Regions from separate parts of the Lysinibacillus sp. G4S2 genome, predicted to be linked through region 2. Evidence: riboswitches for the same ligand, from Rfam matches in the RefSeq annotation. Region 2 holds a riboswitch; the other holds the start of a gene.
The links. A riboswitch is a leader RNA that binds a small molecule or an ion and turns the genes downstream of it on or off. The one in region 2 is predicted to bind cyclic di-AMP.
Positions count from the first base shown of each region.

Region 1: another riboswitch for cyclic di-AMP. It lies ahead of QUF91_RS01700 (APC family permease); the one in region 2 lies ahead of QUF91_RS18695 (TrkH family potassium uptake protein).

Region 1 is NZ_JAUCFJ010000002.1:265,613-277,764, reverse strand. It holds gene QUF91_RS01700 (APC family permease) at 1-1,104, opposite strand, end outside; cyclic di-AMP (ydaO/yuaA leader) riboswitch at 1,288-1,441, opposite strand; gene QUF91_RS01695 (PepSY domain-containing protein) at 1,618-2,139, opposite strand; gene QUF91_RS01690 (PepSY domain-containing protein) at 2,229-2,900, opposite strand; gene QUF91_RS01685 (sensor histidine kinase) at 2,897-4,192, opposite strand; gene QUF91_RS01680 (response regulator transcription factor) at 4,182-4,877, opposite strand; gene QUF91_RS01675 (Nramp family divalent metal transporter) at 5,307-6,572, shown strand; gene QUF91_RS01670 (ABC transporter permease) at 6,665-7,354, opposite strand; gene QUF91_RS01665 (ABC transporter ATP-binding protein) at 7,347-8,270, opposite strand; gene QUF91_RS01660 (sensor histidine kinase) at 8,408-9,343, opposite strand; gene QUF91_RS01655 (response regulator transcription factor) at 9,348-10,040, opposite strand; gene QUF91_RS01650 (serine hydrolase domain-containing protein) at 10,274-11,200, opposite strand; gene QUF91_RS01645 (hypothetical protein) at 11,517-11,639, shown strand; gene QUF91_RS01640 (amino acid permease) at 11,741-12,152, opposite strand, start outside.
Region 2 is NZ_JAUCFJ010000002.1:3,644,174-3,663,557, reverse strand. It holds gene QUF91_RS18760 (CsxC family protein) at 7-798, shown strand; gene QUF91_RS18755 (BC_2427 family protein) at 1,749-3,413, shown strand; gene QUF91_RS18750 (CsxC family protein) at 3,553-4,341, shown strand; gene mtaB (tRNA (N(6)-L-threonylcarbamoyladenosine(37)-C(2))-methylthiotransferase MtaB) at 4,919-6,268, shown strand; gene QUF91_RS18740 (hypothetical protein) at 6,640-7,938, shown strand; gene QUF91_RS18735 (amidohydrolase) at 8,107-9,330, shown strand; gene QUF91_RS18730 (hypothetical protein) at 9,359-10,552, shown strand; gene deoC (deoxyribose-phosphate aldolase) at 10,731-11,402, shown strand; gene QUF91_RS18720 (hypothetical protein) at 11,575-12,123, shown strand; gene QUF91_RS18715 (spore coat associated protein CotJA) at 12,300-12,527, shown strand; gene QUF91_RS18710 (spore coat protein CotJB) at 12,520-12,783, shown strand; gene QUF91_RS18705 (manganese catalase family protein) at 13,271-13,840, shown strand; gene QUF91_RS18700 (potassium channel family protein) at 13,898-14,554, opposite strand; gene QUF91_RS18695 (TrkH family potassium uptake protein) at 14,580-15,917, opposite strand; cyclic di-AMP (ydaO/yuaA leader) riboswitch at 16,042-16,184, opposite strand; gene rpsU (30S ribosomal protein S21) at 16,436-16,609, shown strand; gene QUF91_RS18685 (NfeD family protein) at 16,922-18,154, shown strand; gene floA (flotillin-like protein FloA) at 18,158-19,162, shown strand; gene QUF91_RS18675 (hypothetical protein) at 19,190-19,384, shown strand, end outside.

The DNA of each region.
Region 1 (12,152 bases), 3.4 Mb from region 2:
TGCCCCACCAAATAAAATGATTAAGACAATGGCAGCTAAACCAAGCATCAAGATTCCATTTGAATAACCGAGACGATCCCCACGAACTTCGAATATTCTTGGAATAAAACGGTCCTTCGATAAATTGACTGCTAATAAAGGGAAGGCTGAATAACCTGTATTTGCAGCGAGTACTAAAATCATTGCTGTTGTTCCTTGCACTATATAGTAAAAGAAATTACGACCTACACTCGCCTCCGCAATTTGTGAAACAACTGTTTCTTTTGCACTTGGAGCAACTCCATAAAAATAAGCTAAACTTACAATACCGATAAATAGTACTGCTAAAATACCGCCCATCGCAAGTAACGTTTTAGACGCATTTTTTGGTCCTGGATCTTTAAAATTAGGAATAGCATTTGAAATGGCTTCAACACCAGTCAAAGCCGAGCTTCCTGATGCAAATGCCTTTAATAATATAAAAAGACTAATCCCTGCAACCGGTGTACCAACTTTTGGATGCAACTCTGCTGGAACTTGCCCCGTTACTACGTTATAAATCCCTACTCCAATTAATATCAGCATGACTAATACAAACAAATATACTGGATACGCTAAAATGGATGCAGATTCTGTGACACCACGTAAGTTTAAAAGCGTTAAACATATAACAAAAAACACAGCGATATACACGTTATAGGGATGTAGACTTGGAAAAGCCGAAGTAATCGCATCTGTCCCCGCCGACACACTTACCGCAACGGTTAAAATGTAATCGACAAGCAATGAACCACCAGCGACGAGACCGGCATTGACACCTAAATTTTCCCGAGAAACTACGTATGCACCACCACCATGTGGATACGCATAAATAACTTGACGATACGAAAAAATAAGTGCTGTTAATAACACAACTACCCCAGCGGCAATTGGTAGCGAATACCAAAAGGCAACAGTACTTACTGTCATGAGTACAATTAAAATTTGCTCAGGCCCGTACGCCACTGATGACAAAGCATCGGACGATAGTATGGCAAGAGCCTTTGTTTTACTAAGCTTCTGTTCCCCTAACGCATCGGATCTCAATGGTTTTCCGATAACATAACGTTTTAATGAGGATTTCATATACAACACCTTCTAATTTCATGGGATATGTTTCGCATTTCTAAATCGATTACACCTTAGCATAATCTGTTTTTCGTGCCGTGCACTGGGGCTTATTTCTATTTTCAAATGAGAATAAAAAAACGTCTACAAGTCATCACTAAATACGACTTGTAGACGCTCATTCGTCTGCCAAGCTCCAACTTTTCTGCTCTTAACGCTTACGAGGTTAGCTGTCGGATTCGGGCCTGAGTAGCCCTACCCTTCAATAAATGAAGAGATTCACCCCAAGGATTATTGTTAAACAATCCGTAAAAATTGGGTCCCCCGCGTTTAGTTGCTTCAGCGATTTAGAAATTTGAAACTTTTATAATGATGTCATATTACGCTCGTATTAAGAAAAAGTAAAGAAGAAAATTTTTTATTGTTATATGTGAAAAGCACAGATATTCTCGCGGATAGTATGTAATTATCCGTAGAATTAAAAAAGCTATCTTAAAAGTATTGTCCCACTTTTAAGATAGCTTATGCACATTAGTCCTCAATATCTTGTTCAAAGTCTAAAATTTCACCTGTAGATGAATCAACCTCAACTTCGTATTCATGTTGTCCGTTTCTGATTTCGATTTCGTAAATCACATCATCAAGTTTAACTTTAGTCACTGTACCTTTTGCCTTTGTTAAGGCCTTTTCAATAGCCTGCTCTTTTGTGATTTTAGTTGTTGTAGTGGAAGCAGTCTTCTTGTCATACACATCATCTTTATCTCGACGTTCCTTCTTCTGCTTTAGAAGCTCACCTGTATAAGCATCAAATTTTAAGTCAAACTCTTCAGTATCAGTGTACACCTCTACCTCATAAACTGAGCGGTATTGATCTTGGTCAAACTCAATATCAGTTACCGTACCGTTGACAATTTTCAGTGCCTTTTTCTCAATTTCCTGCATTGATAATACCCTTTTTTCTTGAGCATTACCTGTTAATAATGTTGTTGAGCCAATAGCAGCTCCAACGCCAAGTACACCGACTAACGCTGGGATTAAAATGATTTTTTTCATATTCATCTCTCCTTTTTCTATCTATTCTTAGCTTATCAAGCAATGATGATAGGACAATAAGAGAAACATTAGAATTTCATGAGAAGCACTTAATGCTCTTCATCCCATGTAACGGACATAATCTTTCCTGAGACTGCATGTATTTGAAAAACAGCTTCGTTATCCTTTGTTTCAATTTCAACTAAATAGTAGCCACCATCCGCAGTTTCCTCATAATCAACTGAATCCACCTCACCATTTAGTTGTTGCTGGGCAATCTTAATTGCTTGCTGTTCATTAATAACATTTACACCTTTAGATCGCTCAATTGGCTCAACATTTTTTTCAGATAAGATCTCTCCTGTATAGGCATCTAGTGCGAGATCCTTTTGTTTATCCTCTTTTTCAACACGCACAGTGTAAATTGAATTTGTTAACACGACACTTTCGATGTCCCCATACTCTTTCTCAACAAATTGTCGTATTTGCGCTTCTGTTAACAGTAATTGACCTTCCGCCTCCTTCAATTTCAAATCTTTTGTTTGCTGTGTAGTTGCATCTAGCATCACTGTATAAGTCATACCATCTCGTGTAAATACCATTTCATACTCATTTCCTTGCTTTTTAGCTTGTGTTACATGACCGTTGTAGATTGTTTCGATATGTCGAATTGCCTCCGTCTTGTCGAGAGGCTCAACATGAAAGAAACGATATTGAACAAACCATAGCGTTCCACTACAAAGAAGGACGATGGCACCCATTATCAATAGCCATTTTTTCACAGTTGCCCCTCCTTTGGTACGCGTAGTGTAAAGTTCGAGCCTTCACCTAGTGTACTTTCAACATCAATCGTAATACCCAGCTGCCCCGCTAACTCATGGGCAATAGCAAGCCCTAAGCCAGAGCCCCCAGTTTTACGGTTACGGTCCTCCGCCACGCGATAAAAACGCTCGAATAAATGAGAAACATGCTCAGTTGGAATACCCACTCCAAAATCTTGAATAGTAATTAAGACATGGTCTACAGTTTCTGTCGCATGTATGTGAACCTCTTTTTCACTATATTTCCGAGCATTATCCAGTAAAATAAAGAGCAGCTGTTTCAGCATTTTTTCATCACTATAAATATAGTTTGGCACTTCTGCATCAACGACGAATGCACGATGATAAGCCTGCTGCATTTGCGTAGCAACCTTATTTAAGAACGGGGTGAGCTCTAACTTTACAAAATGTATGTCAAGATGCTCGTTGTTTTTGGCTAGCTCCAGTAATTGCAGCACCATCTCATGCATGCGCGAAGATTCATTGACAATAGCTTGTAAGGATTCCTGTGCTACCTCCTTATTGTCAAATCCTCTACGCAATAGCAATTTTGCATAACTTTTGATCACAGTAATTGGCGTTTTTAATTCATGGGAAGCATTTGAAACAAATTGCTGTTGCTTTTGATAATGCTGCTCAAGCTTCTCCATCATCAAATTAAAAGTTCGATTAATGTTTGTTAACTCGTCCCCACCCTTATCGGGAATTTCAATTTTTTCATACTTGCCAGTCGTTGCACTTTTTAGCATCGTTTCATTTAAACGCTCTAGTGGTAATAAAATAAGGCGACTAAGCGCTAAGCTCGCTAAAAATATAGGAATTGTTGCGACGATTGTTACAACAACCAATATCACTTTTAGCAAACCTAATGTATTTGCTACTTCTTCCATTGGCTGTATTAATTTTATTTGCACAACTGTTCTATCCATCCAAATAGCTGGCATAGTGAACGTAATATGCGGAACATCAGGCATCTCAAGCGAAGCCTGAACCTTCGTTTTTAAGTGCTGCCCATCATAAATATATACAGCGCCATCTGTTGGCATATAAGCTCTTAATACTTGCTGTAAGTTAGTCTGTTCATTTAACTGGCTTAATGCAGAACTAAGCTCATCTGCTCTCGTTTGGAGCTGTTTATATTCAGTGTTATAAGCAAATTTCTCATACAAAATGTAAATACCACTATTTGTTGCAACTAAAATAACGAGCATTAATAGTGTTGTTAGTAGATGAATTTTTGTTTTAAGTCTCATGTTTGTGCTCCTTCAGCACATAGCCAACACCACGCACCGTTTGGATAATTGGTGTATCATTAGCAGCTTCAAGCTTTTGTCGAACATAACGAATATAAACATCCACAACATTCGTATCACCATAATAGTCGTATCCCCAAACAGCCTCTAAAATTTGCTCTCGTGTTAGTACCTGTTTTGGATGCTTCAATAAATATAAGAGAAGATCATATTCACGAGGTGTCAATTGAACCCCTTTCCTAAAATAAATAACCTCTCGTGTTTGCTCATTAATGGATAATTGAGCAAATATCAGTTGATCGTGTTGTAGGTTACTTCTTTGAGAAAACCTTAAAGCATTTCGAATGCGAGCAAGTAGCTCTTCAATATCAAACGGCTTTGTTATATAATCATTTGCTCCAAGATCCAGACCCTTTACCTTATCTTCAACTTCACTCTTTGCGGTCAACATAATTACCGGCGTCTGTGATTCTGTTGCACGAATACGCTTTAGTACATCAAGCCCACTCATCTCAGGTAGCATAATATCCAATAAGATTAAATCCCATTGTTGCTCACGGTATTTAAGCAACCCATCTGTGCCTGTATGCGCTATGTCAGCTTCATAGCCCTCAAATTGAAGCTCTAACTGTAGGACTCTCGCAATATTCTCCTCATCCTCTATTATTAAAATTCGATTAGTCATACCGAATCAATCCTCATCATTTTCTTTCCATCGTAAACGATACAAGGGGTGAAAGTCTAATTAGAAAATGATGAGAATAAGACAAATGACATGCTTCTACCACCAAAACGAACCTACTCATTAAGGTGACGACAGGTATTACCTCAACATAATGTTCTTAACTTAAAATCTCCGATAGACTTGGTTTCATGCATAACTTTAACTACATAAAGTGAAACTTTAATCAGTGGGGTTTTCTTCATCCCCCACTAATTGTTAGTCTTCACCAATCGAATTTTTACGGGCCGTTAATACAGGATGAATATTGCGTTACAAAAAATTAGGCAAACATCTTCACATTTTTTTGCTCAAGCTATACAATAGCAATATATTACTTTCCTCCAGGAAACTTTATTTCTTATGTGATACTTTTTGAAATGAGGGAACAACATGGTTTACAAACGAATGACAAAATCGTCTGCTGAGGCGGTTTTAGATGGAGAAATAACAGGCTGGCGACGAATTTTACCGTTTCTTGGTCCAGCTTTCATCGCAGCGGTTGCCTATATTGATCCAGGCAACTTCGCAACAAATATTACAGCAGGTTCACAATATGGATACTTACTTCTTTGGGTAATCGCCTTTTCCAATTTAATGGCGGTGTTAATTCAATCTTTGTCAGCAAAGCTCGGTATTGCGACTGGCAAAAATTTACCTGAAGTAGCACGTGAACATTTTTCTAAAAAAACTTCTATTTTTTTATGGATACAGGCTGAATTGGTCATTATCGCAACAGATCTCGCAGAATTTATTGGGGCTGCACTAGGGCTGTATTTGTTATTCAACATTCCAATGTTACCTGCAGCGCTTATTACAGCAGTCGGCTCATTTGCTATTTTAGAATTACAACGCAGAGGCTTTAGGGCATTTGAAGCAGGTATTTCTGGTATGGTGCTAATTGTCGTGCTAGCCTTTGCATTCCAAACGTTTTTAGCACAACCAAATTGGGGCGAAGTAGCGATGGGGATGTTCTCTCCTCACTTTGAAGGGGTAGACTCACTGTTACTGGCAACAGGTATTTTAGGTGCAACGGTTATGCCACACGCTATTTACTTACATTCTTCGTTGACACAGAATCGTATTGTTGGACGAAATGACAATGAAAAAAAACGTATTTTTCGTTTTGAGTTTATAGATATTGTGATTGCGATGATTATTGCCGGCGCCATCAATATGAGTATGCTAATTATTGCTGCCGCAGTATTCCATACACAAGGATTAGTAGTGGAAGATTTAGATATAGCCTATAACGGTTTAAGAGATGCTCTTGGACCAATGGCAGCAGTGTCCTTTGGTCTTGGTCTTCTTATTGCAGGTCTTGCTAGCTCTTCGGTGGGTACATTAGCAGGTGACGTTGTGATGCAGGGATTCATTAGAAGAAAAATACCCCTTTATTTGCGCCGAGCTATTACAATGTTACCTCCATTAGTCATCATTGCATCTGGAGTTAACGCAACCTATGCACTTGTCCTAAGTCAAGTTATTTTATCCTTTGGTATTGCCTTTGCCCTAATACCACTTGTTATGTTTACAAGTAAACGTGACATCATGGGTAACCTAGTCAACCACCGTGTTACCACAATATTAGGATGGTTTGTCGTAGTAATTGTAGTTGCTTTAAATCTTTATTTATTATGGCAAACGATATTTGGTTAAAAAAATGCCAGACACAAAGACCTTGATTTGGTCCTGTGTCTGGCATTTAAGTTATGGAAGGCCCTACATTTTCAGCCCTCCCTTTTTTATCTTCAAATATCCATCTTCTCAATTTTACGAAACGATGCATAGGCCACGCTTATACCGATAATCGCTAAAGTGATAGGTATAAAGATAATATCATATAAGGTGAAGTTACCCGAATTTGATGATACGACTGATACAATCATGATAGATGATACAATCGTTGCCGGAATAGAGTATTTTCTCATACCGAAATACAATGGTATTAATGCGATGCATGATGCTGAAACTGCATTCATGATCACAACGGGAATTCGTTGTATTATGAAAGAGAACGTTAATGTATCCGGAAGCAATTGGAAACTCTCACTAACAACACAAAAAATCGCTGTGACAAAAATAGTCGATAAAACAATTGCACTAAAGGTAAAAAGAATAACAATGGCTAGCTTTGAAGCAATCAATTTTTTTCTATTGATTGGATACATAAATGCTACAGTGATGGTTTTATATTTGAATTCCCCAATAATAAATTTGGCGATTAACACACTAGCAAAAATAATAAATACTGCTCTTACACCCGAATCGATAATGCCAAATACCGTCTGATAATTTCTGAGATCTTGATCCCCTTCTATTTTAGTGATAAAGATAAGCATAAATATAATAGCTAATATCACAAAATTTGCGATGATAGCTCCTTTTACATATGAACCTAAATGATACTTTTTCATTTCCAGGCGCATTAAATTAAGCATTAACGACACCTCCATTGATTAATTTCAAGAAATAATCCTCTAATGAGCTTGTTTTTTTGCTAATGCCCTCAATATCAATATCATGCTCAATCAATGTTTTAGATAACATCTTCTGGGAAGCTGTCGCATCATAAATGCGAATAGCATGATCATCCATTAGCTTGAAATTAGTAATATGTAATTCCTTTTCTATAATAAAGGCTGCTTTTTTTCCATCGTTAACAATCACTTCAATATAATCTGTCTGACTGTGATTGATATCGTTCATTGATACTTCAGTAATTAATCTTCCATTCTTAATAACGCCAATGGTATCAGCCATTTGTTCAATTTCACCCAAAATGTGACTAGAAATAATAATCGTAATTCCATACTCTTTGCAAAGCATCTTGAATAGCTCTCGAAGCTCTTTAATTCCAACTGGATCTAGTCCATTAATCGGCTCATCTAAAATAAGTAATTCCGGCTTCGTAATAATAGCACGCGCGATACCCAATCGCTGTTTCATCCCAAGAGAAAAGTCTTTTACACGCTTCTTCTCTGTGTTTGTTAGTTTCACTAGATCTAGAACATGAGCAATTTCTTTCTTATCATAATAGCCCATATATTCGCAATGTAATTCTAAAGTTTCCTTTGCTGTTAAATGTTCATAGAAAATGGGATATTCAATAATCGTCCCCATCCTTTTCAGCACTTCATATGATCGATCAGTTAATTTTTCACCAAAGATTTCAATGTCTCCGCTCGTTGGCTTCGTGAGATTTGTCAGCATTTTCATGACCGTGGTTTTCCCAGCACCATTAGGACCTAAAAAGCCATAAATCTCCCCCTTTTTGACATGCATAGTGACGGCAGAAATCACTTCTTTTCCCTCATACACTTTCGTAAGCTGATTCGTTTTTATAATATATGTCATATAGATCTCTCCCTTAAATTTAGCTATCCTTATTATAAAAAATGAAACTCTCTAATTTATTACTTGATTCTTACAAATTTCTTAAGTGCAGAAGAAAAGCTTGCAAAGCAATTAGAATGCTCTACAAGCAAGACTGTTTAGTACATCATTCGTTTTAATGAAACCGTAAAAATGGTTTTCTCATAAGGAATACTTGAGAGCTGTATGGAGCCATCCATTAATTCTACAAGACGTTTTGTAATGGTTAAGCCAAGACCACTACCTTGGAAGGATTTATTTCTGGAATCCTCAAGCGTATACATTCTTTCAAAAACATTATCAATTTGATATTCTTCAATTCCCTTACCACAATCCCATACATCAATAAAAATGTTAGTATCATCATTTCTTACTGTTAGTCCAATAACGTTTCCTGCTGCCCCGTAGGCAATAGCATTTGACAGTAAATTGTTCAGAACTCTATCTAACGCGTCTTCATTACCAAGTGCATACATGGATATATCTGGTATTATAATATCTATCTCTAGCCCCATAGAGGTGACCATATCGTAAAATGATAAAATATTTTTTCGGCAAATTTCACTGACATTAATTTTTGTCATTGGATAATCTGTATCCCCAGCCTCCAATTTTGCCAAGTCAAAAAATGTATGGATTATTTTTAATACTTCCAATGTTTTCGTATGAACGCCCGTGAGCAACCGTTGCTGCTCCGCTTCACTAAGTGATTGCTTAAGCTGTAGCATTTCCGTATAACCTAGTACAACCGTTAAAGGTGTTTTAAGATCATGTGAGATATTGGCCAACATCTTTTTCATGGAGCTTTCCATTTTTCGATGTGTCGCCAGTACTTTTTGATTATGGTCTAGCAATCCATTCATCGCAATAAGCAGCTGCTGTAATTCTTGATTAGCTGTAGATACTAAAATTTTCTCGCTCGATTGTTCATCAATGATTGCTTGCAGTTTTTGATGCATGTATTGAATAGTAGCATCTTGTTGTTTTTTTGCCCTCACGTGAAAAATAATTATTCCTACGAGTAACACAATAATGAGTAATAGAATTATAATCATCTGTTTATCCTTCAAATTTATAGCCAATTCCCCAAAGCGTTTTAACATATTGAGGGTCGGATGGATTGTCTTCAATTTTTTCGCGTAATCTTCTTATATGTACATTAATAATATTTTCATCGCCATAGTAAGCATCATTCCAGATCAGTTGATAAATTTGCTGCTTTGTAAAAACTCGATTACGATTTGTTACGAATAATTTTAAGATGGCAAATTCCTTTGACGTAAGCTTTACTTTTTGCCCATTCTTCTCTACTGAAAAATTAACAAGATCTATCGTTAAGTTATCTAGCTCTAATACATCTTTCTTATCATCTACATGATTAGAGTATTGTGTAGCTCTTCTAATGGCGGCTTTGACACGTGCTGAAAATTCCAGCATCGAAAACGGCTTGGCGATATAATCATCTGCCCCTAATCCCAATCCTAACGCTTTATCAACATCACTATCTTTGGCTGACATGATGATAATTGGAAATGAAGCCTGTTCTCGTACGATCTTTAAAACTTCTAAACCATTAAGTTTCGGGATCATAATATCCAAGATCACTAAATCAAAGGAATTGTTTAAACAATTTTGTAATGCCTCTTCCCCATTTATTGCAGAGGTAACAAGGAACCCCTCCATCATTAAGTAGTTTTCTACCATTTCACGAATGGCTTCATCATCTTCTACTAGTAAAATATGCTTTTGCACTTTCATGCACCTCTTCTTTTTATTAGCTCATCACCATAACGTGTGGTTGATTTTGCCTTGGCGTAATTGTTGCTGTCGCTTCGTTAGCACTACGCTTTCGCACATACAAAACCCTGTTGCTGTCGCTTCGTTAACACTACGCTTTCGCACAAATAAATTGCCACAGGACGTGGCGTTCTTAGACTGAGTTCCTCTATTTCAGTAGGTGTTTGGCCACCCCTACCATCTGTTGATTATTTCAAGATGTAGTCCTTTATTAATTGAAGCGGTAATAAACTAGTTTCATACAAGTCACCTGTGATAGTAATAACTAGTTCTTCCTTTGGCCAAATAAAAATATATTGTCCCCCAAAGCCTAATGCAAAGAAATATTGATTATCTACCGAAAAAGCTTTAGTTTCATCCTGTTTATTTACCCACCAATGCATCCCGTAATAGCCGATATTGTCATAAGTCATTAAATTAGGCTTTATCGAATGGTTAATCCAATCCTCTGAAACTATCCTTTTTTCGTTATATATACCCTTTTTTAAAACTAAAAGGCCTACTTTCATCATATCTTCTGCTTTTAATAAAAGACCATCTGCCCCTTTACTAATTTTCTTCTTATCCTCATACCATTGATATTTGAGAATACCTAATGGTTGAAATAAATAACGATTGGCAAATTCTTTTGTTTTCATATTCGTCACTTGCTGCAATATAGCAGATAGTATATGGGAGCAACCCGAGTTATAATTCATATGCGAACCAACTGGATGCACCATCGGACGATCTATTATAAATTTTACTATATCAGAATGAAATACCATAGGAGCAAAACTATTCCATTCACCAAATTCCGGGAAATCTAACCCCTCCGTCATTGTTAAAAGGTGATATATTGTCATATCCATTTTACGTTTATCACCTTGCCGTTCGAATAGTTCAGGAAAAAAAGAATGGACAGGTATATGAACTGATTCTATATATTTTTGATCTATTGCAATGCCAAATAAGATGGAAAGAATACTCTTTGTGCAAGAATTAATTTTATGAAGTTTCTGTTGTTGTTTCTTGTTTTTATAGTATTGAAATATCGTTTTGCCATGACTATTAATCAAGAAAGTATTAATCTTTTCTTTTTTTAATCTGTTTTGTAAAAATGGATAGTCTATCATCTTTCCCCCTCTTATTATTAGTCTTCTCCTATTGGGTTTTTACGTGCAATTTTGCTGCCCGTTTATACTGAATAAATTATTTAAAATCCTCATCACCAAAAATTGCGGATGCCTTTTGTTAAAATATATGCTCTGTATATTAGTTGATCTTCGTTCCGACTGGGCGACTCTTTGGGGATTAGCGTCACAGATGAGACCCTAGAGCGAGCAGGTAGAGGAACGAAGGCTAAAAACATCACATCTGTGATAACGCCTTCGTGACCTACATCGTGTAGGCCCAAGCGGCTCATCGGACGCCCCTAGGAAGCTTTGCTCTGTGCGAAAGCGAAGTGCTAACGTAGCGGCGGCAATTGTTTTATCTGCGCGAAAGCGAAGCGGCAGCGGCAAAGCGCCCAGTCGGAACGGAAATCAACCACACGCTATGATGATTAGTCTATAATTTACCATATGACATGTTTTCGTTTTATAGATATTTTGCAAAATAGTAAAAAAAGCTGTTCCATAAACCATCATTCAATGGATTATAGAACAGCTTTAATATTAGTCTTCCACCTTTAAATCACATTCTTCAAGTGGAAGCATTTTTGTTTTATGCTTGATTTTATAGCCAAGCCATAACAGTAAGAACAGTGGAATACCAATGTATGAAACAACGACTCCGTACCAATCAATTTTATCACCCATAAAGGCCGTGTAGTTTTGACCGATAACAACAATCATACAAACTGTAAAGGCAAATAGCGGACCGAATGGAAATAGCTTCGCTTTATATGGCAGCAATTTCGGATCCAAGCCTTGTACCTCGAACGCTCGACGGAAACGATAATGGCTAAATGCAATTCCTAGCCAAGCAATGAAGCCAGACATCCCAGAGGCATTTAGAAGCCACATATAGACTACACCATCACCAAAGAATGAAGCTAAAAATGCTAAGGAACCTACAGCTAATGTC
Region 2 (19,384 bases):
AAATTTTTGAGTAATCAATGTGATCCAATCCAATCTTGTCCAGTAACATCAACACAACAAATACCATTAACTCCTGCAACTACTACACTAGTTCCTACACCAGTAACGCTTCCAACTCTTAAAATTCCAGTTGTACTTGCAGAACCAACACTTCAAATAGTTGTGGAGTCAGATATTACTCTTACTCCTGCAGCAACTGAAATCAAAAGAGTGAAAAAAAATGTATTCCTAAATCAAGTTAAATTAGTACCGGTTAGATTTACACGTATTGATGGCACTGACTTTTTCAGAGTAACAAGAGCTAAATTATTTGTAGCGGGACATATTCGCAAAAATATAGAATATGCTTCAATAGCATGTAACGGGGCACTCCAAGATAGAATTGCTGATGTTCAGTTTTCTGGTTTTGCAGACCTTACTTTCCCACAAACACCAGGGGGTCCTACTCCAATCATAGGAATTTCTGAGTTTGCCGAAGCGAACTTTCTTAATGAAACTACGCAAATGGATGCTCGATTGGATAAGGCTTTCTTCCAAAATCTCGTTAAATACAATGAACAACCATTTGGCGAATTAGTAGCTGCAAACTTCTTTGAACTTGATTTTTCACCAATTATGACAGCACCAGAAGGCACTTTCAACACATTACGTGAGAAAATCGTACTAGATCTTACTGTAAAAGTATTGCAAGTTCAACAACTTCAAATTCCAGTTGCTAATGTAATAACTCCTAATCTTTTAGGACTTACTCCTCCAGTTAGTCCTACTCCTGTTATTCATCCTACTGAATCTTGTTAATCTCTAATTTTTAGAGGAGGAAATTAGAGATAAAAGGACATTTGAAGGTACTGAAAAAATCCAATATTTGAGTTGGCAGTTGAAAGTTCGATTAAATCGAATTTTCAACTGCATTTTTTCTATAATAATATCGATCGTAAATGCACTAATAGGTGCTATCAAAATAATCGAGTTGAAGAAAATAATGTAAAGATAAAATTTTAGTTTTTACTAAGCAATCGTCTATCAAACGCATTAGTATCTCAATTGCTACTGAGATTTTTGAAAGTACTAGGGACAAAAGTAAAAGTAATGCATAAAATGGATAGTAATTATAAGTGCAACACATAGATCAAAATAAAAGTAGCTCATAATGATAACGTTTGAATTTCATTTGACAATATTTGAAAAAAGAGGTATTCATTTGGCTCATCACCAAAAGTTGTGGATGACATTTGTTAAAACGTATGCCATATAGGTTGACCTTCGTTCCGGCTGGGCGACTTCTTGGGGATCAGCGTCACAGATGAGACCCTGGAGTGAAGCGGATGTTTTCTGTGCGAAAGCGAAGCGACAGCAATAAAGCGCCCAGCGGGAACGGAAATCAACCACACGTTTTGGTGATGATCCATTCATTTTAAACTATATACATCCATCATATCTTCGAGCAATAAAAGCAAAAGTGTTTAGCTGTTATCAGATATTAGAAAAGGAAAGGGAAAACGCTGTTTTTTTTTAACCAATCTATTCATCAAGGTAAGTGGAAGAAATAAAAATTGAAAAACGGGTTACTTCGTAAGTTTTCCCTGAAGAAAACGGATTTTGAACAAGTCTCTCTAGAAGAATTCATAAAATCTTATCATAAAAAATAAATTGACCAAAAAAGACTTCTTGGCTGTAAAAGTACATAAGAATTTTTACAGATTAACTGTTGCACTTTATTTGTCAAAACATTATTTGGGAGTGAACTAATGAAAACTCCATGGATTAATTATAGAGAGATGAAAGAAATAAGTTCCAAGCAAAAAGTTTTCGTCTATTGTAATGACCTCCTTACTATAGAAAAAGAAGATGAAACTAGCCTTGCAGTGCATCTAAATCCCGATCGTGAGTTACTCATTCCTTCTGAAGTTGATGCTGAGGATGAAATGAATGATCTCCTTGATATAGAAGAGGTGGATGAAACCAATTCTGTAGAGGAACAGGAACTTGTAGCGCATCTAGACTCCGATTGTGGGCTACTTATCCCTTCTGAAATTGATGTTGAGGATGAAAAGAATAATCTGCTTGATATAAAAGCAGCGGATGAAACTAACCCTGTAGAAAAACAGGATTCTACAGCTCATCTAGATCCCAATCCTGTAGAAGAACAGGAGTCTACAGCTCATCTAGATCCCAATCCTGTAGAAGAACAGGATTCTACAGCTCATTTAGATCCCAATCCTGTAGAAAAACAGGATTCTACAGCTCATCTAGATCCCAATCCTGTAGAAGAACAGGATTCTACAGCTCATCTAGATCCCAACCCTGTAAAAGAACAGGAGTCTACAGCTCATCTAGATCCCAATCCTGTAGAAGAACAAGATTCTACAGCTCATCTAAATCCCAATCCTGTAGAGGAACAGGACCTTGCAGCGCATCTAGGTTCCAATTGTGAGCTACCTATCCCTTCTGAAATTGTTGTTGAAGATGAAGTGAATGATCCGCTTGATATAGATGAGGTAAAAGGAACAAATCTTGTGGAAGAACAAGATTTTGCATCTCAACTAGACTCTAATCGTGAATTTTTAAGTCCTTCTGAATCCAACGGGGAGGATAAAATTATGAGTCCTATTGATACAGAAGAGTTGGAGAAAAACAATCCTGCGGGTCATGATAGTGCATCTACTGGGTCAGTGCAAGGAAAAGTATGTTCTATAACAAAAAAAATTCTAATTTCTACTCACGTGGAAATTGATGATTTTCTTCATGCTCCTATCTGTGGTGAGATTGCTAAAAATACATTTGATTTTCTTGATCTAGACAATCATCTTTCTCCTCAATTTGAAACCAAACTATTTAGTACTACAATGGATTATCCTGAACAGCCTGATTGTCGGTTGGTTCACTCAAAAATTAATGAAATTATATTTTTAATGAAAACTGATACTTATGATAAACATAATCAGAAGAGTTATCCATCTAAATCAGTTGGAATGCCCTTACATAACACACAATCACTTAAACAAGGAGAAACAAATAATCACTCTTACAGTTCAGATGACTTTATGCACATTAGAGTTCCAGTTGTAGTAGGGGAATATAAAATAGAAATATGCCTTGAAGAGAATATAGTATTCGAAAAAGGAATTGTGGGAGTTAAAGATATCTCGAATGAGGTAGTATTAACCAATTGTAGATTCGTTCCTAATCAGTTTTCACAATCATTAGGTAATGGGACATGTTCAGCATTGAAGGGAAATTTATATATTGAAGGTTATATTCATCAGGGGATTGAATATACTGCATCTCACACTCAGAATGCACCTGCACAGAATGAGTCATTTATTCATGTAAATCAAATGTGTCAAAACATAGTATTAGAATTAATCATTCAAATGCTACAAGTACAGAATATTCGAGTGCCAAGGATCTAGAGGATACTTGAAGCTTATCTCTCTGCTCAAAAAACTCTTTTTAAAAAAACTAGTGTATATGTCCATGTTTAGATTAAATCGCTACATATTCTAGCGATATGAGAGATGTCTCATAAAAACAATGAAAAGAGGTTTTTTTGTGAGTGAACAATTGGAAAGTAAATTAGATAGTCCTGTTAATCATTGCGAGCCTTGCCCAGTAGCATCAACTGAACAATTACCATTAACTAATGCTACTACTCCAGTAGTCGCTACACCGCTTACAACTCCAACTATTAAAGTTCCAGTTGTACTAGCGGAACCAACACTTCAAATAGTTGTGGAGTCAGATATTACCCTTACCCCTGCAGCAACTGAAATCAAAAGAGTGAAAAAAAATGTATTCCTAAATCAAGTTAAACTAGTACCTGTTAGCTTTTTACGTATTGATGGCACTGACTTTTTCAGGGTAACAAGAGCTAAATTATTTGTAGCGGGACATATTCGCAAAAATATAGAATATGCTTCATCAGCATGTAATGGGGCACTTCGAGATAGAATTGCTGATGTTCAGTTTTCAGGTTTTACAGACCTTGCTTTCCCACAAACACCAGGAGGTACTACTCCAATCTTAGGAATTTCTGAGTTTGCCGAAGCGAACTTCCTTAATGAAAAAACGCAAATGGATGCTCGATTGGATAAGGCTTTCTTCCAAAATCTCGTTAAATACAATGAACAACCATTTGGCGAATTAGTAGCTGCAAACTTCTTTGAACTTGATTTTTCACCAATTATGGCAGCACCAGAAAGTACTTTCAGCACATTACGTGAAAAAATCGTACTAGAGCTTACTGTAAAAGTACTGCAAGTTCAACAAATCCGCCTTGGAGCAGGCACTAATGTAATAACTCCTAATCTTTTAGGGCTTACTCCTCCTGTGAGTCCTTAATAGCTCTAGTTTTTAGAGGAGTAGAACAAGAAAAAAAGGTAGTTTACTGCCAAAAAATGTAATCAAAAAAATAACCATGTAATATTTAATGGGCATTAATAAAAATTCAATATTTGAGTAGGCAGTTGAATCTAATATTTAACTGCCTTTTGCAATTTAATAACCAATGGGATTTTTTGATGAGATTTCTAATACCGATGTAATTGGGGGGATCTTGTGGATTGTAGAATTGTATTTAACAGTTTACAAAAATATTTTGAACAAATTTACTGAACGCACAATAAAAAACGGTTTATTTATTTAGATATGTCTTAAATATTGATTCTACATTCAGAGGATGTAATTTAGAGTATTAGTAGGGCAGTAGAAGAAGTCTCGTTTTTATGGAGCTGCAAGGACAAAATGATCAATTTTGCTCCAAATAAAATGCCTCCCATTGGTAGATACTTAATTTGTGGTGCCTGTTTTTTAATAAGACTAGCCAAAAAGCTAGGCTCATTATATTTATTTGTGCTATTATAAGACACGTTGATAATTTAATTTATTGTAGTGTACTCTTGAAAGGATGATATATATTATGAGTAACGAGCGACCAAAAATCGTGAGTTTCCATACTCTAGGTTGTAAAGTAAATCATTATGAAACAGAAGCGATTTGGCAGTTATTTAAAGAAGAAGGCTATGAACGTACGGAGTTTGATCGTCAAGCAGACGTTTATGTCATTAATACATGTACAGTAACAAATACAGGGGATAAAAAATCACGTCAAGTTATCCGTCGAGCTATTCGTCAAAACCCAGACGCTGTTATTTGTGTTACAGGATGTTACGCTCAAACCTCTCCAGCAGAAATTATGGCGATTCCTGGTGTTGACATTGTTGTAGGAACACAGGATCGTACAAAATTACTTGGCTACATAGACCAATATCTTACTGAACGCCAACCAATTAATGCTGTACGCAATATTATGAAAAATCGTGTGTATGAGGAATTAGACGTGCCTGCATTTACAGACCGTACACGCGCATCTTTAAAAATACAAGAAGGCTGTAATAACTTCTGTACGTTTTGTATTATTCCATGGGCACGTGGGTTAATGCGCTCTCGAGATCCTAAGGAAGTTTTGAGCCAAGCACAACAACTAGTGGATGCGGGGTATCTTGAAATTGTTCTAACTGGTATTCACACAGGTGGCTATGGACAAGACTTAAAAGATTACAATTTAGCCCAGCTACTACGTGATTTAGAGGCAAATGTGAAAGGTTTAAAACGCCTTCGTATTTCTTCGATTGAGGCAAGTCAATTAACAGATGAAGTGATTGAAGTTTTACGTGAATCAAATATCGTTGTTAACCACTTACACATTCCAATCCAATCTGGCTCTGATACAGTTTTAAAACGTATGCGACGTAAGTATACAATGGAGTTCTTCGGTGAACGTTTAACTAAACTACATGAAGCTTTACCAGACTTGGCTGTCACTTCTGATGTAATCGTAGGTTTCCCAGGTGAAACTGAGGAAGAGTTCATGGAAACATATAACTTTATTCGTGACCATAAGTTTTCTGAATTACACGTATTCCCGTTCTCTCCACGTACAGGTACACCAGCTGCGCGCATGGAGGACCAAATTGACGAAAATATTAAAAACGAACGTGTTCACCGATTAATCGCTTTAAATGATCAATTAGCGAAGGAATATTCTTCTCGCTTTGAAGATCAAGTGCTAGAGGTAATACCTGAAGAATTCGTGCATGATGAAAGCGGTGAGGCAGGGCTTTTAACAGGTTATACTGATAATTACTTAAAAGTAGTATTTGAAGGTCCTGAAAGCCTAATCGGTCAGCTTGTGAAGGTGAAAATTACCCAAGCTGGATATCCTCATTCTAAAGGGCAATTTGTGCGTGTATTAGAAACTGTAAAATAACAAAAGAGTACCTATGAATAGAAACACCGTTCAAACTTTGAACGGTGTTTTGCTATGTTTTAATCTCTTTCTGTCTAAATACCCGCGGAAGTGAAGAGAATACTCGCAGAAGCGGAGACGAATGTGCAAACACAAAATCGATTCCTGATGCAATTATGCCGAGGCATAATTGATTTAAAGTTATCACGTATTTTTCCTACAAATATCATGCTAAAATAGTTTATAAGTAATTAGATTACTATAAATGTTTATTTAACTTCTTTCAGCAGGTGTCTAAAACCCGTTAAAAGAAGCTAAAGCCTCTTGACGAAATTATGCTGAGGTATAATGCCTGAACTTATGTCAACTGATAAAGAAAGTTGGTAAATAGCATGTATAAAATTGGATTAGTTGGACTAAAAACTTCTATCGATCAAATAGTGGACTTAACAGATGAATATAAACATGAGTTAGAATTTATATCCCTTCCTTATGAAGAAATTAATGAAATTGAGAAAATTATAGTGGAACATGAATGTCATGTGCACGCTTGGTTTTTTTCTGGGCCCATTCCATATGAAATTGCCCAAAGAAAATTAGGTACAGATAAAATAATGGTGCATGTTCCTGCTACAGAATCAGGTCTTTATAAAGCTATCTTAGAGATGATTTATGAACAGGGTCAAATTATTGAGAAGCTAAGTATTGACACGATGACTTCGAATAATATTAGTAAAGAAGCTATGTCAAAGTTAACGGTGAATATCCCGAAGATGTATACGAAAATGTTTGATTTAAATGTAGATACAAATGAATTGTTAAATTTTCATTTAAACCTGTGGGGTGAGGGAAAGACAGAAGGTGTGCTAACTTGTTTTCCATCTGTGTGTAAAGCACTAAGAGAACAGGGAATTCCAGCATACAAAATGTCAATGAGTACGATGGAAATACAACAATCACTTCGGGCGCTGTCAGAAAAAGTAAAGACCTCCTATTTTAAAGATACTCAAATAGGAGTTGAAATTATTGAAGTTGAATATTTTAACAAAGTAGCGGAGGAAATGAAAACACCCTATAATCTACAGTATTTAGAACTTCGACTAAAAGAAATGTTAATTCAACTGGGTGAGAAAATAAATGGCTCTTTTTCTGATAAGGGAAACGGGAGATATATGATTTTTAGTTCCCGTGGTGCTATTGAGCGGGAAATCGAAACACTTGAAGATACAGTTCAAAGATTAGCGTTTGAAGCAGATACTACTGTTGCGGTTGGTATTGGATTTGGAGAAACGGCTTATTCGGCAGAAATTAACGCTTTTCGTGCGATTCAACATTCAAAAGCAATGAAGAAGCGTGAAATTGTCATTGTTCAAGAAGATGGACTAATCGTAGAATCTCCAGGAAAAAAAGGGGAACTACATTATTCAAGCCGTACACAAAATGAACTTCTTATTGAAAAGTTAAAACAAGGTAACATCAGTGTGAAAACATATAAAAAAATAGTATCACTTATACAAAAGATGGGGTGGTCGGATTTTACAACAAAGGACTTAGCGACACACCTTGAGATGACAGAGCGTAACGTTAGACGTATTGTTACAGATATGTGCAAAGTTGATTTGGCACAATGCATTGGTCAAGAGACGTATGCTGCTCGTGGAAGACCAACTAAAATATATCGATTGCTATAAGCACCTCTTTGGGTGCTTTTTTTGTTCATTAATTTAGTTTCACTAAAATTTTACATTTTATATTTTCAGAAAAGTCTTGAAATTAAACATCTAAACTTTTATACTTCATTTAAGGATTTTTTTCCTTAAATAATCCTTAAAAGGAAAATTGAAAAGGGGCTGAGATGTATGTCTTTAATGTCGATGATTCAAGAATTAGTTGGAATTACTAAGGATGAGGTTATTGAATGGCGAAGGTATTTACATAAATATCCTGAGTTATCTTTTCAAGAAGATAAAACAGCACAATTTGTTTATGAAACATTACGGACTTTTGGAGATTTGGAAATTTCACGACCAACTAAAACAAGTGTAATGGCCCGCTTAATTGGTCCAAAACCAGGTAAAGTCGTCGCGCTACGGGCAGATATGGATGCGCTTCCAATTAATGAAGAAAATGAATTTGACTTTGTATCTACGCATCAAGGCGTGATGCATGCTTGTGGACATGACGGGCATACAGCGATGCTACTTGGTGCAGCAAAGATTCTTACAAAGTTAAAGAATCTAATTGAGGGGGAGATACGCTTTTTATTTCAACATGCTGAAGAGTTATTCCCAGGTGGTGCACAAGAAATGGTTAAAGCAGGTGTGTTAGAGGGTGTGGATGAAGTAATCGGAATTCATCTTGCGTCCACAGTTGAGATTGGTAAAATTGGGATTTGCGATGGGCCAGCTACATCAGGTAGCGATACGTTTGATTTAAAAATTAAAGGAAGAGGAGGTCATTCTTCCGAACCTCATTTAACGGTAGATCCAATTGCAGTTGGCGCACAAGTAATCAACAATCTTCAGCATATTGTCTCAAGAAATCTTAATCCACTTGAAAAATTAGTCGTATCTATCACGAAGTTTCATAGCGGAAGTGCTTACAATGTCATTCCTGACACTGCTATTATAGGCGGATCGGTGAGAAGCCTTAAACCCGACATCCGTCAACAAGTTCCAAGTTTAATTAAAAAAGTCGTTAAGGGAGTTACAGAAGCGCATAATGCATCATTTGAGGTAGATTATCATTTTGGCTATAGTTCGGTAATCAATAACGATAGGGTAAGAGAGTTGGTAGAAGAAACGATAGGTGAGGTATGGGGAAAGGATCATTTACTAAGATTACCCGCATTGATGAGCGGTGAAGATTTTTCGGCATTTTCAGATGAACGACCAAGTTGCTTCATCTTTGTTGGTGCTGGAAATCAAACTAAGGGGATTATTCATCCGCACCATCATCCACGCTTTACCTTTGATGAAGATGCATTAGAGATTGGTGTGGAACTGTTTATTCAATCATCTTTTAAATTATTAGGGATAGAGGGTTCAAAAAAGATACATGAAAAATCAATCTATTTCCATTGAAAAATAGATAATAAAGGGGGATGAACGAATGATACATGAACCTGTCATTGCAACTATGATTATCTTCTCGCTAATCGCATTGGGGGAAATTATTTCTATTTTGACAAGAGCCAGAGTTTCTATGTTTTTAGTCGCTATTATTGGTTATCTTATGTTAATTTGGACGGGAATTTTACCGAAGAGTCTTATCGGTGATTCTAAATTTATTGAAATTGGCGCTGTATTGGGAACAGCTCCGATCATTATTCATATGGGGACGCTAATTCCTATTAATACTATTCGTAGTCAATGGAAGGCAGTAGTCATTTCTTTAATGGGCATTATTGTTGGTGCAGGTCTAATCCTTCTTTTCATTCCAATGATCTTTGACTATGAAACCGCTGTTGCGGGGACAGGACCATTAACAGGTGGAATAATTGCTTTTCTTGTGACTTCGGAAGGGCTAAAAGAAATGGGCTTGGAAAGTCTTATGACAATTCCAGCTTTAATACTTTCATTACAATCATTATTTGGTATGCCACTCTCTGCAAATTTGTTACGTCGATATGCATTAAAGTTTCGGAATACAATAGATTGCGAAACGTATGTAGCTTCTACATTGGATGTGAGAGAAGAAGATGTTATCGATGAGGAAAAAGTAGAGGTAAGAAGTAGCACTTGGATTCCGGAGAAATATCAAACGAATCTGATTCTACTTTTCTTACTTTTTATCGGTGGTGCTATTGCTATTGCTCTAGATCGTTTAACCGGCATACCATATAGTTTGTGGGCTTTGGCGATTGGTGTTGGTGGGAGATTAATTGGTTTGTATCCAGACCGTGCAATGGAGCGGGCTAATGCTTTTACAGTAGGGATGGCTGGACTTGTATTTTTGATTATTGCCACAATGAATGACATTACGTTCAGTATGTTTATTAGTCGTCTCCCTGAAACTTTTCTAATTATGATTTTTGGAATTATCGGTATTTCAATTGGAGGATTTTTTGGCTCAAAATTATTTAAATGGGATCCTTTAAAAGGTCTTCCAGTAGCACTAACAGCAACTGTAGGGTTCCCGGGTGATTATCTTGTTTGTGAGGAAATTAGTCGAAGTGTAGGTAGAAATAAAGAGGAAGAAGAAAAAATATTAAATGAAATATTGACGCCAATGTTAATAGGTGGATTTACAACTGTAACAGTTGGATCAGTCGTTATTGCTAGTATTTTAATCAAAACATTGTAGTTGCATTGACTTCTTTCAGCAGTCCGACTTTAGAGGCGATTTTACCTAAGGATAATGGCGTTGTTTCTAAAATAATTTGAATTCATCTAATTTCATTCAAAATTAGACGGAAACGTTAAAAAATGTTATGATTCCAGAGAGGTACGTACAACTTGTTGATAGAAGGAGAGTCTAATTGATGGAACAAAATTTCGCGCGTATGATTGATCATACTTTATTAAAGGCTGAAGCAACAAAAGAGCAAATTGAAAAACTTTGTGCAGAGGCAAAACAATTTAGCTTTGCTTCTGTTTGTGTAAATCCGACTTGGGTAAAATATAGCAGCGAGCTTTTACAAGGCTCAGATGTTTTAGTTTGTACTGTAATTGGCTTCCCTCTTGGTGCTAATACTCCAACAGTTAAGGCATTTGAGGCAAAAGATGCAATTGCTAACGGTGCTAAAGAGGTAGATATGGTTATTAATATCGGCGCATTAAAAGATAAAAACTATGACCTTGTACAAGCGGATATTGCTGCAGTTGTTGAAGCGGCAAAAGATAGCGCGCTTGTAAAAGTTATTATTGAAACATGCTTATTAACAGATGAAGAAAAAGTAAAAGCATGTGAACTAGCAGTGGCAGCAGGTACTGATTATGTGAAAACATCAACTGGCTTCTCTACAGGTGGCGCAACAGCAGAAGATATTGCTTTAATGCGTAAAACAGTTGGACCTGATTTAGGTGTAAAAGCTTCTGGTGGTGTGCGAAGCTTAGAGGATATGAAAAAGATGATTGAAGCTGGAGCAACTCGTATTGGAGCAAGCTCTGGTGTAGCTATTATGAATGGATTAATTGCAGATTCTAATTATTAATGTTATTTAAAAATCCTTATATTGTAAGTGTTACGGGGCTGTTCGTTATGAACTAGCCCCGTTTTTCATTTAGAATTTGATTTTTTTCATGCGCCTTGAGTGTTCTACTATAATTTTCACTCTTAAGAATGAGGGGTGGAATATTTCAACATTACAGTTAAAGGCAAATCTAATGAAATTACGAATCGCCGGTAAAGGTACGAGTTCCGCCGGTAAAAGTGAAAACAACGCCGGTAAAGTGACGAGTTTCGCCGCTAAAAGTGAAAATAACGCCGGTAAAGTGACGAATTCCGCCGGTAAAAGTGAAAACAACGCCGGTAAAGTGATGAGTTCCGCCGGTAAAAGTGAAAACAACGCCGGTAAAGGTACAAGTTCCGCCGGTAAAAGTGAAAACAACGCCAGTAAAGTGATGAGTTCCGCCGGTAAAAGTGAAAACAACGCCGGTAAAGGTACGAGTTCCGCCGCTAAAAGTGAAAACAACGCCGCTAACGGGACAAGTTCCGCCGCTAAAATCGAAAACAACGCCGGTAAAGTGACGAGTTCCGCCGGTAAAAGTGAAAACAACGCTGGTAAAGGTACAAGTTCCGCCGCTAAAATCGAAAACAACGCCGGTAAAGGATCGAGTTCCGCCGCTAAAAGTGAAAACAACGCCGCTAACGGGACAAGTTCCACCACTAAAACTAAAAAATCGGCAATTATAGCCGGCCTGTATCTCCAGTAACTACACTATACGTGACGGAAGTTTTCGAGTTCGTTCGAAAACAAGTTCAACAGACATTTTCTCTAATTGAACAATCTGTTAGATGAACGTACCATAAGCCTCACACGAAACTGAATAAAAATTTAATCTATCTCATATACTCCACTGATGTAATTTATTGTAGAAGGGAGGATGCTATGTTTACGCAATATAAGTATTGGAAGCCTTATATTAGCCCATTCGATCCATGTCCGCCTATCAGGGTTAAAAGTTTTTCTACACCACCACAATTGTATATAAATTTTCAACCGCCTGGATTACCACAATATCCAACCCCAAGAGAAGCACTTAAATCTGGAACGCTTTGGCCCCAATTATTTAGCCCCTATCCAAATCCCCAAAAAGGAGGGATGAAGCATGAGTAAGGAGATGCCGCCTGAATTTTATACGTTATTGGAAGAAATACAAGCAATAGATTTTGTAATAGTAGAATTAAATCTTTACTTAGATACTCACCCTCACGATTATGCTGCCATTCAGCAATTTAATGAAAATACTGAGAAAAGTATGCAACTTAAGGTTGATTTTGAGCAAAAATTTGGTCCACTTATGAATTTTGGGAGAAGTTATTCAAATTATCCTTTTAATTGGATTGATACACCTTGGCCATGGCAAGTCTAACTTCTTTCAGCAATTGTTTTGGTAGCGAAAGTGCAACGTCAGCTACAAATGTTTTGGTAGCGAAAGTGCAACGTCAGCTACAAATGTTTTGGTAGCGAAAGTGCAACGTCAGCTACAAATGTTTTGGTAGCGAAAGTGCAACGTCAGCTACAAATGTTTTGGTAGCGAAAGTGCAACGTCAGCTACAAATGTTTTGGTAGCGAAAGTGCAACGTCAGCTACAATTGTTTTGGTAGCGAAAGTGCAACGTCAGCTACAAATGTTTTGGTAGCGAAAGTGTAACGTCAGCTACAAATGTTTTGGTAGCGAAAGTGTAACGTCAGCTACAAATGTTTTGTATCGAAAGCTATAGATGTTTTTAGTAACGTAAGTGAAACCTCGGCGGATGTCACGGAAACGGGAAGGAGTTCTTTGTGCAAGCACAAAGCCGATTCCGGACACAATTATGCGGAGGCATCATTGATTATAAGTAACTAGGAGGAATTTTTTTGTGGTATTACGAAAAGAAGCTCCAGTATCCTGTCAGGGTGAGTACATGTAACCCTACGCTAGCTAAGTATTTAATTGAGCAGTATGGAGGGGCAGATGGAGAATTAGCCGCAGCACTTCGCTATATGAATCAACGCTATACGATCCCTGATAAAGTGGTGGGATTGTTAACTGATATAGCGACAGAGGAATTTTCCCACTTAGAAATGATTGCCACGATGGTTTATAAACTCACGAAGGATGCAACTCCAGAGATGTTAAAAGAAGCTGGTCTTGGAGAGCACTATGCCAATCATGACAGGGCATTATTTTATCAGAATGCGGCTGGATCACCGTTTACGGCAACATATATTCAGGCTAAAGGGGATCCGATTGCTGATCTGTATGAGGATATTGCAGCAGAAGAAAAAGCACGTGCGACATATCAGTGGATTATTGATTTATCAGATGACACTGATTTGAATGATAGCTTGAAATTTTTACGTGAACGAGAAATCGTCCATTCTCTACGTTTCAGAGAGGCTGTAGAGATTTTAAAAGATGATAGGGATAGCAAGAAGGTCTTTTAAAAGAGGTGAATAGGCTGGTTCAAAAGAAAACTCCTTTTGACACAGCCTATTTGATTATTATTCAATATTGGCAAATAAAGCAAGATCCTTCCGATGACCAATCATTACTAATAAATCTTCCTTTTCAATAATCTGCTCAGGGGAGGGAGAAATGATAATGTCCCCTTCTCGAACAATCGCAATGACACTTACATTATACTTCGCACGAAGATCTAAATCTCGAAGATTTTGTCCAGCCATCTTTGAAGGAATCATAATTTCTTCTATACTGTATTCTTTTGATAATTCAATATAGTTTAGCATATTGGGTGAGAGAAGCTGATTGGCAACTCGCTCTCCCATATCTCGTTCAGGATAGATAATCCAGTCTGCTCCTACTTTATCTAAAACTTGCCCGTGTCTTTTTCCAAGAGCCTTTGCAATCACTTTTTTGATTCCGAGTTCTTTTAATAATGATACGGTTAAAATGCTCGACTGCATATCATTGCCTATTGCCACGATGACATAATCGAAATTGCCTATTCCTAAAGCGGTAAGAGCTTTTTCTTCTGTCGAATCAGCGACTACTGCATGTGTAACATATAGTTCGGCATCTTCGACTCTTTCCTCATTAATGTCGATTCCTAACACTTCCTGCCCAGCCTCATGTAATTTGCGAGCTATACTTGTTCCAAATCTACCTAGGCCAATTACAGCATATTGTTTGATAGTCATTGCACTCTACTCTCCTTTATCGTGATTACCCAATCATAATATTACCTTTAGGATGACGGAATGCTTCAGATTTCCGTCGTTTTGCTATGGCAAAAGCAATTGTTAATGGACCTAATCTACCTGCAAACATTGTAAGTATGATGACTAGACGACCACCAGGTGATAGCTCTGGAGTTAATCCCATCGATAGTCCAACTGTACCAAAAGCAGAGGTGGCCTCAAATAAATACATCATAAAGTTATGTCCTTGCTCGGTAATACTTAAGACAAACGTGACGAGTATAACAATCATCATTCCACACATTGTCACTGTTAAAGCTTTTAAAATTGTTTCGTTAACTATTCTACGTCTAAAGAGGACAACATCTTCTTTTCCTCTAATTTGTGACCACATCGTAGCAACCAAAAGTGCGAAGGTTGTTATTTTTATTCCCCCAGCAGTGGAACCAGAACCTGCTCCAATGAACATCAGCAGGATGATTAAAAATAATGTAGATTGTGTTAAGTCTGCTATAGGAAGGGTATTAGAGCCTGCAGTCCTTGGAGTAACAGCTTGGTATAATGAACCAAGAACTTTGCCCCATTCAGACAAAGGTCCAAGGGTTTTACTATTTCCATATTCAAATAAGAAAATTAAAATCGTCGATCCAACTGTTAAAATAAGCGTTGTAGTTAATACGATTTTTGAATGCACAGAAAGGCGTTTTGTTTCCCGATATTCATAGAGTTCATTTATGACGATAAACCCTAAGCCACCGATTGTAATAAGAGCGCAAATAGTTAAAACGATAAATGGGTCGTCTACATATTCGGTCAACCCATTAAAGCCTCCCATTAAATCAAATCCAGCGTTATTAAAATTCGAGATGGAATGAAAGAAGCCAAAATATATAGCTTTACCTACAGGCATATCGAACGAAAAACGGATAGATAAAATTAAACCACCTATAAATTCAATTACTGCAGTAAATAGTAGTATTCTTCTAACCAGTCTAACAAGACCAGCCATTGTAATATTGTTGAAGGCTTCTTTTAATAAAAGTCTTTCTTTTAAGGAAATTTTTTTTCCTAATAGTAAAAATACTAATGTTGCAAACGTCATAAAACCTAATCCACCAATTTGGATAAGAAATAAAATAACTAATTCTCCAAATGTAGAAAATGTATCGCCAGTATCTACAACAACCAGTCCTGTTACGCACGTTGCAGAAGTAGCGGTAAATAAGGCGTCTAAAAATGAAAGTCCCTGACCATTCTCCGTTGCAATAGGAAGAGTTAACAAAAATGTTCCAATTAGGATAATAGTTGCAAAACCCAGCACAAGTATTTTAGGAGGATTTAATTTCTTTTTAATTGTTTTCATCTTATTCTCCTCAATGTTTGGATAAAGATTTTAAAAAAACATAATAAAAAGACCAACTATTTTTAGTATGCTTCCAGATGATTTAGGCATAAAACACATACTAGTTAATGGTGGTCTAAACATGACCTCCTTCGCTTTTAGCCGACGAAGTTAGCTGACGGGTAGAATGGCGAAAGAGTTTCTCATTCCTTCTGCAAATGCAGAATTAACCCCAAAATACTGGGTCCTCCGTTCTCGAAAATTATTGAGATTTGGCTGATATATAATTGAATGTGATAATTCTACGCCCTTTTTCTATTTTTTGTAAACCCTTAATTTTTAGGTAACAATATTTATGTTTATTGTGGTCAAAATGTAAGTCGAAAATTCCTAAAGAAAAAAAACCAAAAATTCTCGATATTATTTCGTGCACTTTCTATTGACCATTATTAGACAATACGATATAATTCTTTAGTACACAACAGATGGTTATTTGCCTATTTGTGTATTGACGTGTGTTCGGAGGGAGGGAAAGAGAGATGTCAAAAACTGTCGTTCGCAAAAACGAATCGCTTGAAGATGCTCTTCGCCGCTTCAAACGTACTGTATCAAAAAGTGGTACAATTCAAGAAGTTAGAAAGCGCGAGTTCTACGAAAAACCTAGCGTTAAACGTAAAAAGAAATCAGAAGCTGCACGTAAACGTAAGTGGTAATTTAATTTCCCATTAAAAATCCCTACGTTCATAACACGCAATTGTATGATTCACTGAGCAGACAAAAATATACCTGAAGTTAATCGCATTGCGATTAATTTCGGGTATTTTACTTTGTGCTCAATTTACGTACATATTGAAGAAGCCGAATGTGATCATTAAGATTCATTCGGCTTTTATGTTAATATAAGGTTATTAAAAGACCCACAGATTAAAAATTCACGGTATAATAAAATTATTAGGATTTTTGAAACTTTTTGCAAAGTCAGTCGTATATACAAGAGAGAAGCATGTTAGAAGGGAGGGAAAAAGATGCGGAGGCGGAGAATCCTCAGCTATTTATTAGTTATTTGGATGACATTTTTGTTAGCGTTTCCATTAACAACTGCTTTTGCAAGTAGCAAGGTCTACCACATACCTATTCATGATGAAGTAGAACGAGGACTGCACGCATTTTTAGAACGAACTTTTAAAGAGGCGGAGGAAAACGATGCAGAGGCGATTATTTTAGACATTCATACGCCTGGCGGTTTCGTGAATGCAGCGGGTGATATTGCTAGGCTTATGGATGCAACGGATATACGTACGATTGCGTATATTAACAAAGACGCGCATTCTGCAGGTGCTTTTTTAGCCTTACATGCGGATGAAATCTATATGGTGCCAAATGGAACAATTGGGGCGGCTGCAATAACCGATTCTGCAGGGAAAGCAGCATCTGTGGATTTATCAAAATTTCGAGCAGGAGTAGGGAATTTATTAACTTTATCTGCTTCGGAGGCAAAACAAGTTGGTTATTCTGAGGGAACGGTTTCAAATTTCCAGGACCTTTTAGAAAAAACGCATTTAATGGATAGTGATATCGTTTCAATTGAGCCTACTTTTTCTGAAAAAATTGCTCGTTTTATTACGAATCCGATTATAGTTCCGATTTTATTGTCGATTGCGAGCTTAGGCCTTGTAATGGAGCTATTTTCTCCTAGGTTTGGTGTTCCGGGTATAGTGGGATTGTCAGCTTTGGGATTATTTTTCTTCGGTCATATGGTGGCGGGCTTTGCGGGGTATGAAACATTACTTTTATTCATAGTAGGCTTAGCGCTCGTCATGGCGGAATTTTTTGTCCCCGGAGGTATCGTTGGTATTTTAGGTGGTTTGCTAATATTACTAAGTCTAATACTGGCAGGTGCAAACATGATGCAAATGATTATAGCGATTTTCATTGCGCTAATTGTAGCGATAATAGGAATGGTGATCCTGATGAAATTTTTCGGTAAAAAATTGCATGTTTTAAACAAACTGATCTTGCTGGATGCGACAACGACGGAAGAAGGCTATGTCTCTAACGTAAATCGCACAGAGTTGCTTGGAAAAGTGGGTAAAACGCTTACGCCACTCCGTCCGGCAGGTACGATGCTATTTGGCAGTGAACGCATTGACGTAGTATCAGAAGGTGGCTATGTTGATGCAGAGAAACATGTAGAAATTATTAAAGTAGAGGGCTCACGAATTGTTGTGAGACAAACAGAAATAGAGATGGAGGAATAGCAAATGGGGTTTGATTTAGCTTTAATAGGTCCAATTGTTGGGCTAGTCTTATTATTCATTGTTCTAGCGGTATTCTTTACCTTTGTACCAGTGGCGCTGTGGATTTCTGCGCTTGCTGCAGGTGTCCGTGTTAGTATTTTCACATTAATCGGGATGCGTTTACGTCGAGTAATTCCATCGCGAATCGTGAATCCGTTAATTAAAGCACATAAAGCTGGGTTACCTGTTACGATCAATCAACTTGAAAGTCACTATTTAGCAGGTGGTAATGTTGACCGTGTAGTAAATGCGTTAATCGCGGCTCACCGTGCAAATATCGAGTTAACATTTGAGCGTTGTGCGGCAATTGATTTAGCGGGTCGTGATGTATTAGAAGCTGTACAAATGTCTGTTAACCCGAAAGTCATTGAAACACCATTTATTGCAGGTGTTGCTATGAACGGTATTGAAGTAAAAGCGAAGGCACGTATTACAGTTCGCGCAAACATTGAACGTTTAGTCGGTGGTGCGGGTGAAGAAACGGTTATTGCCCGTGTAGGTGAAGGGATCGTTTCTACAATTGGTAGTGCCTCTAGTCATACGACAGTTCTTGAAAATCCTGATATGATTTCTCAAACTGTATTAGCAAAAGGCTTAGATTCTGGTACAGCGTTTGAAATCTTATCGATCGATATTGCAGACGTTGATATCGGCAAAAACATCGGTGCAGAATTACAAATTGAACAAGCACAGGCAGATAAAAACATTGCCCAAGCGAAGGCCGAGGAACGTCGTGCAATGGCCGTAGCGAACGAGCAAGAAATGATTGCGCGTGTACAAGAGATGAAGGCGAAAGTAGTAGAAGCAGAAGCTGAAGTACCACAGGCAATGGCAGAAGCTCTACGCTCAGGTAATCTTGGTATTATGGATTACATGAACTACCGAAACATTCAAGCGGATACAGCTATGCGAGACTCCATTTCAAAAGTAAGCTCAGATAAGTCTGAAACAAATGAACCTAACGCATAAAAAAACGGAAAGGAGCGGTACTAATAAATGGAACAATTAATTATAGTTGCGATAATTGCCATAGTCAGCTCTATTTTCGGGAAATCAAAAAATAAAAAAGAACAAAAGCAAATGCCACCTTTTAATAAAGATTCACATGTTGAGCCTCCAGTTAAGGAGGTTCAACAACAACGTCCTACTGCTAATTCGCAAAGCTTTGAGGATTTTACGCGTGAATTTTTA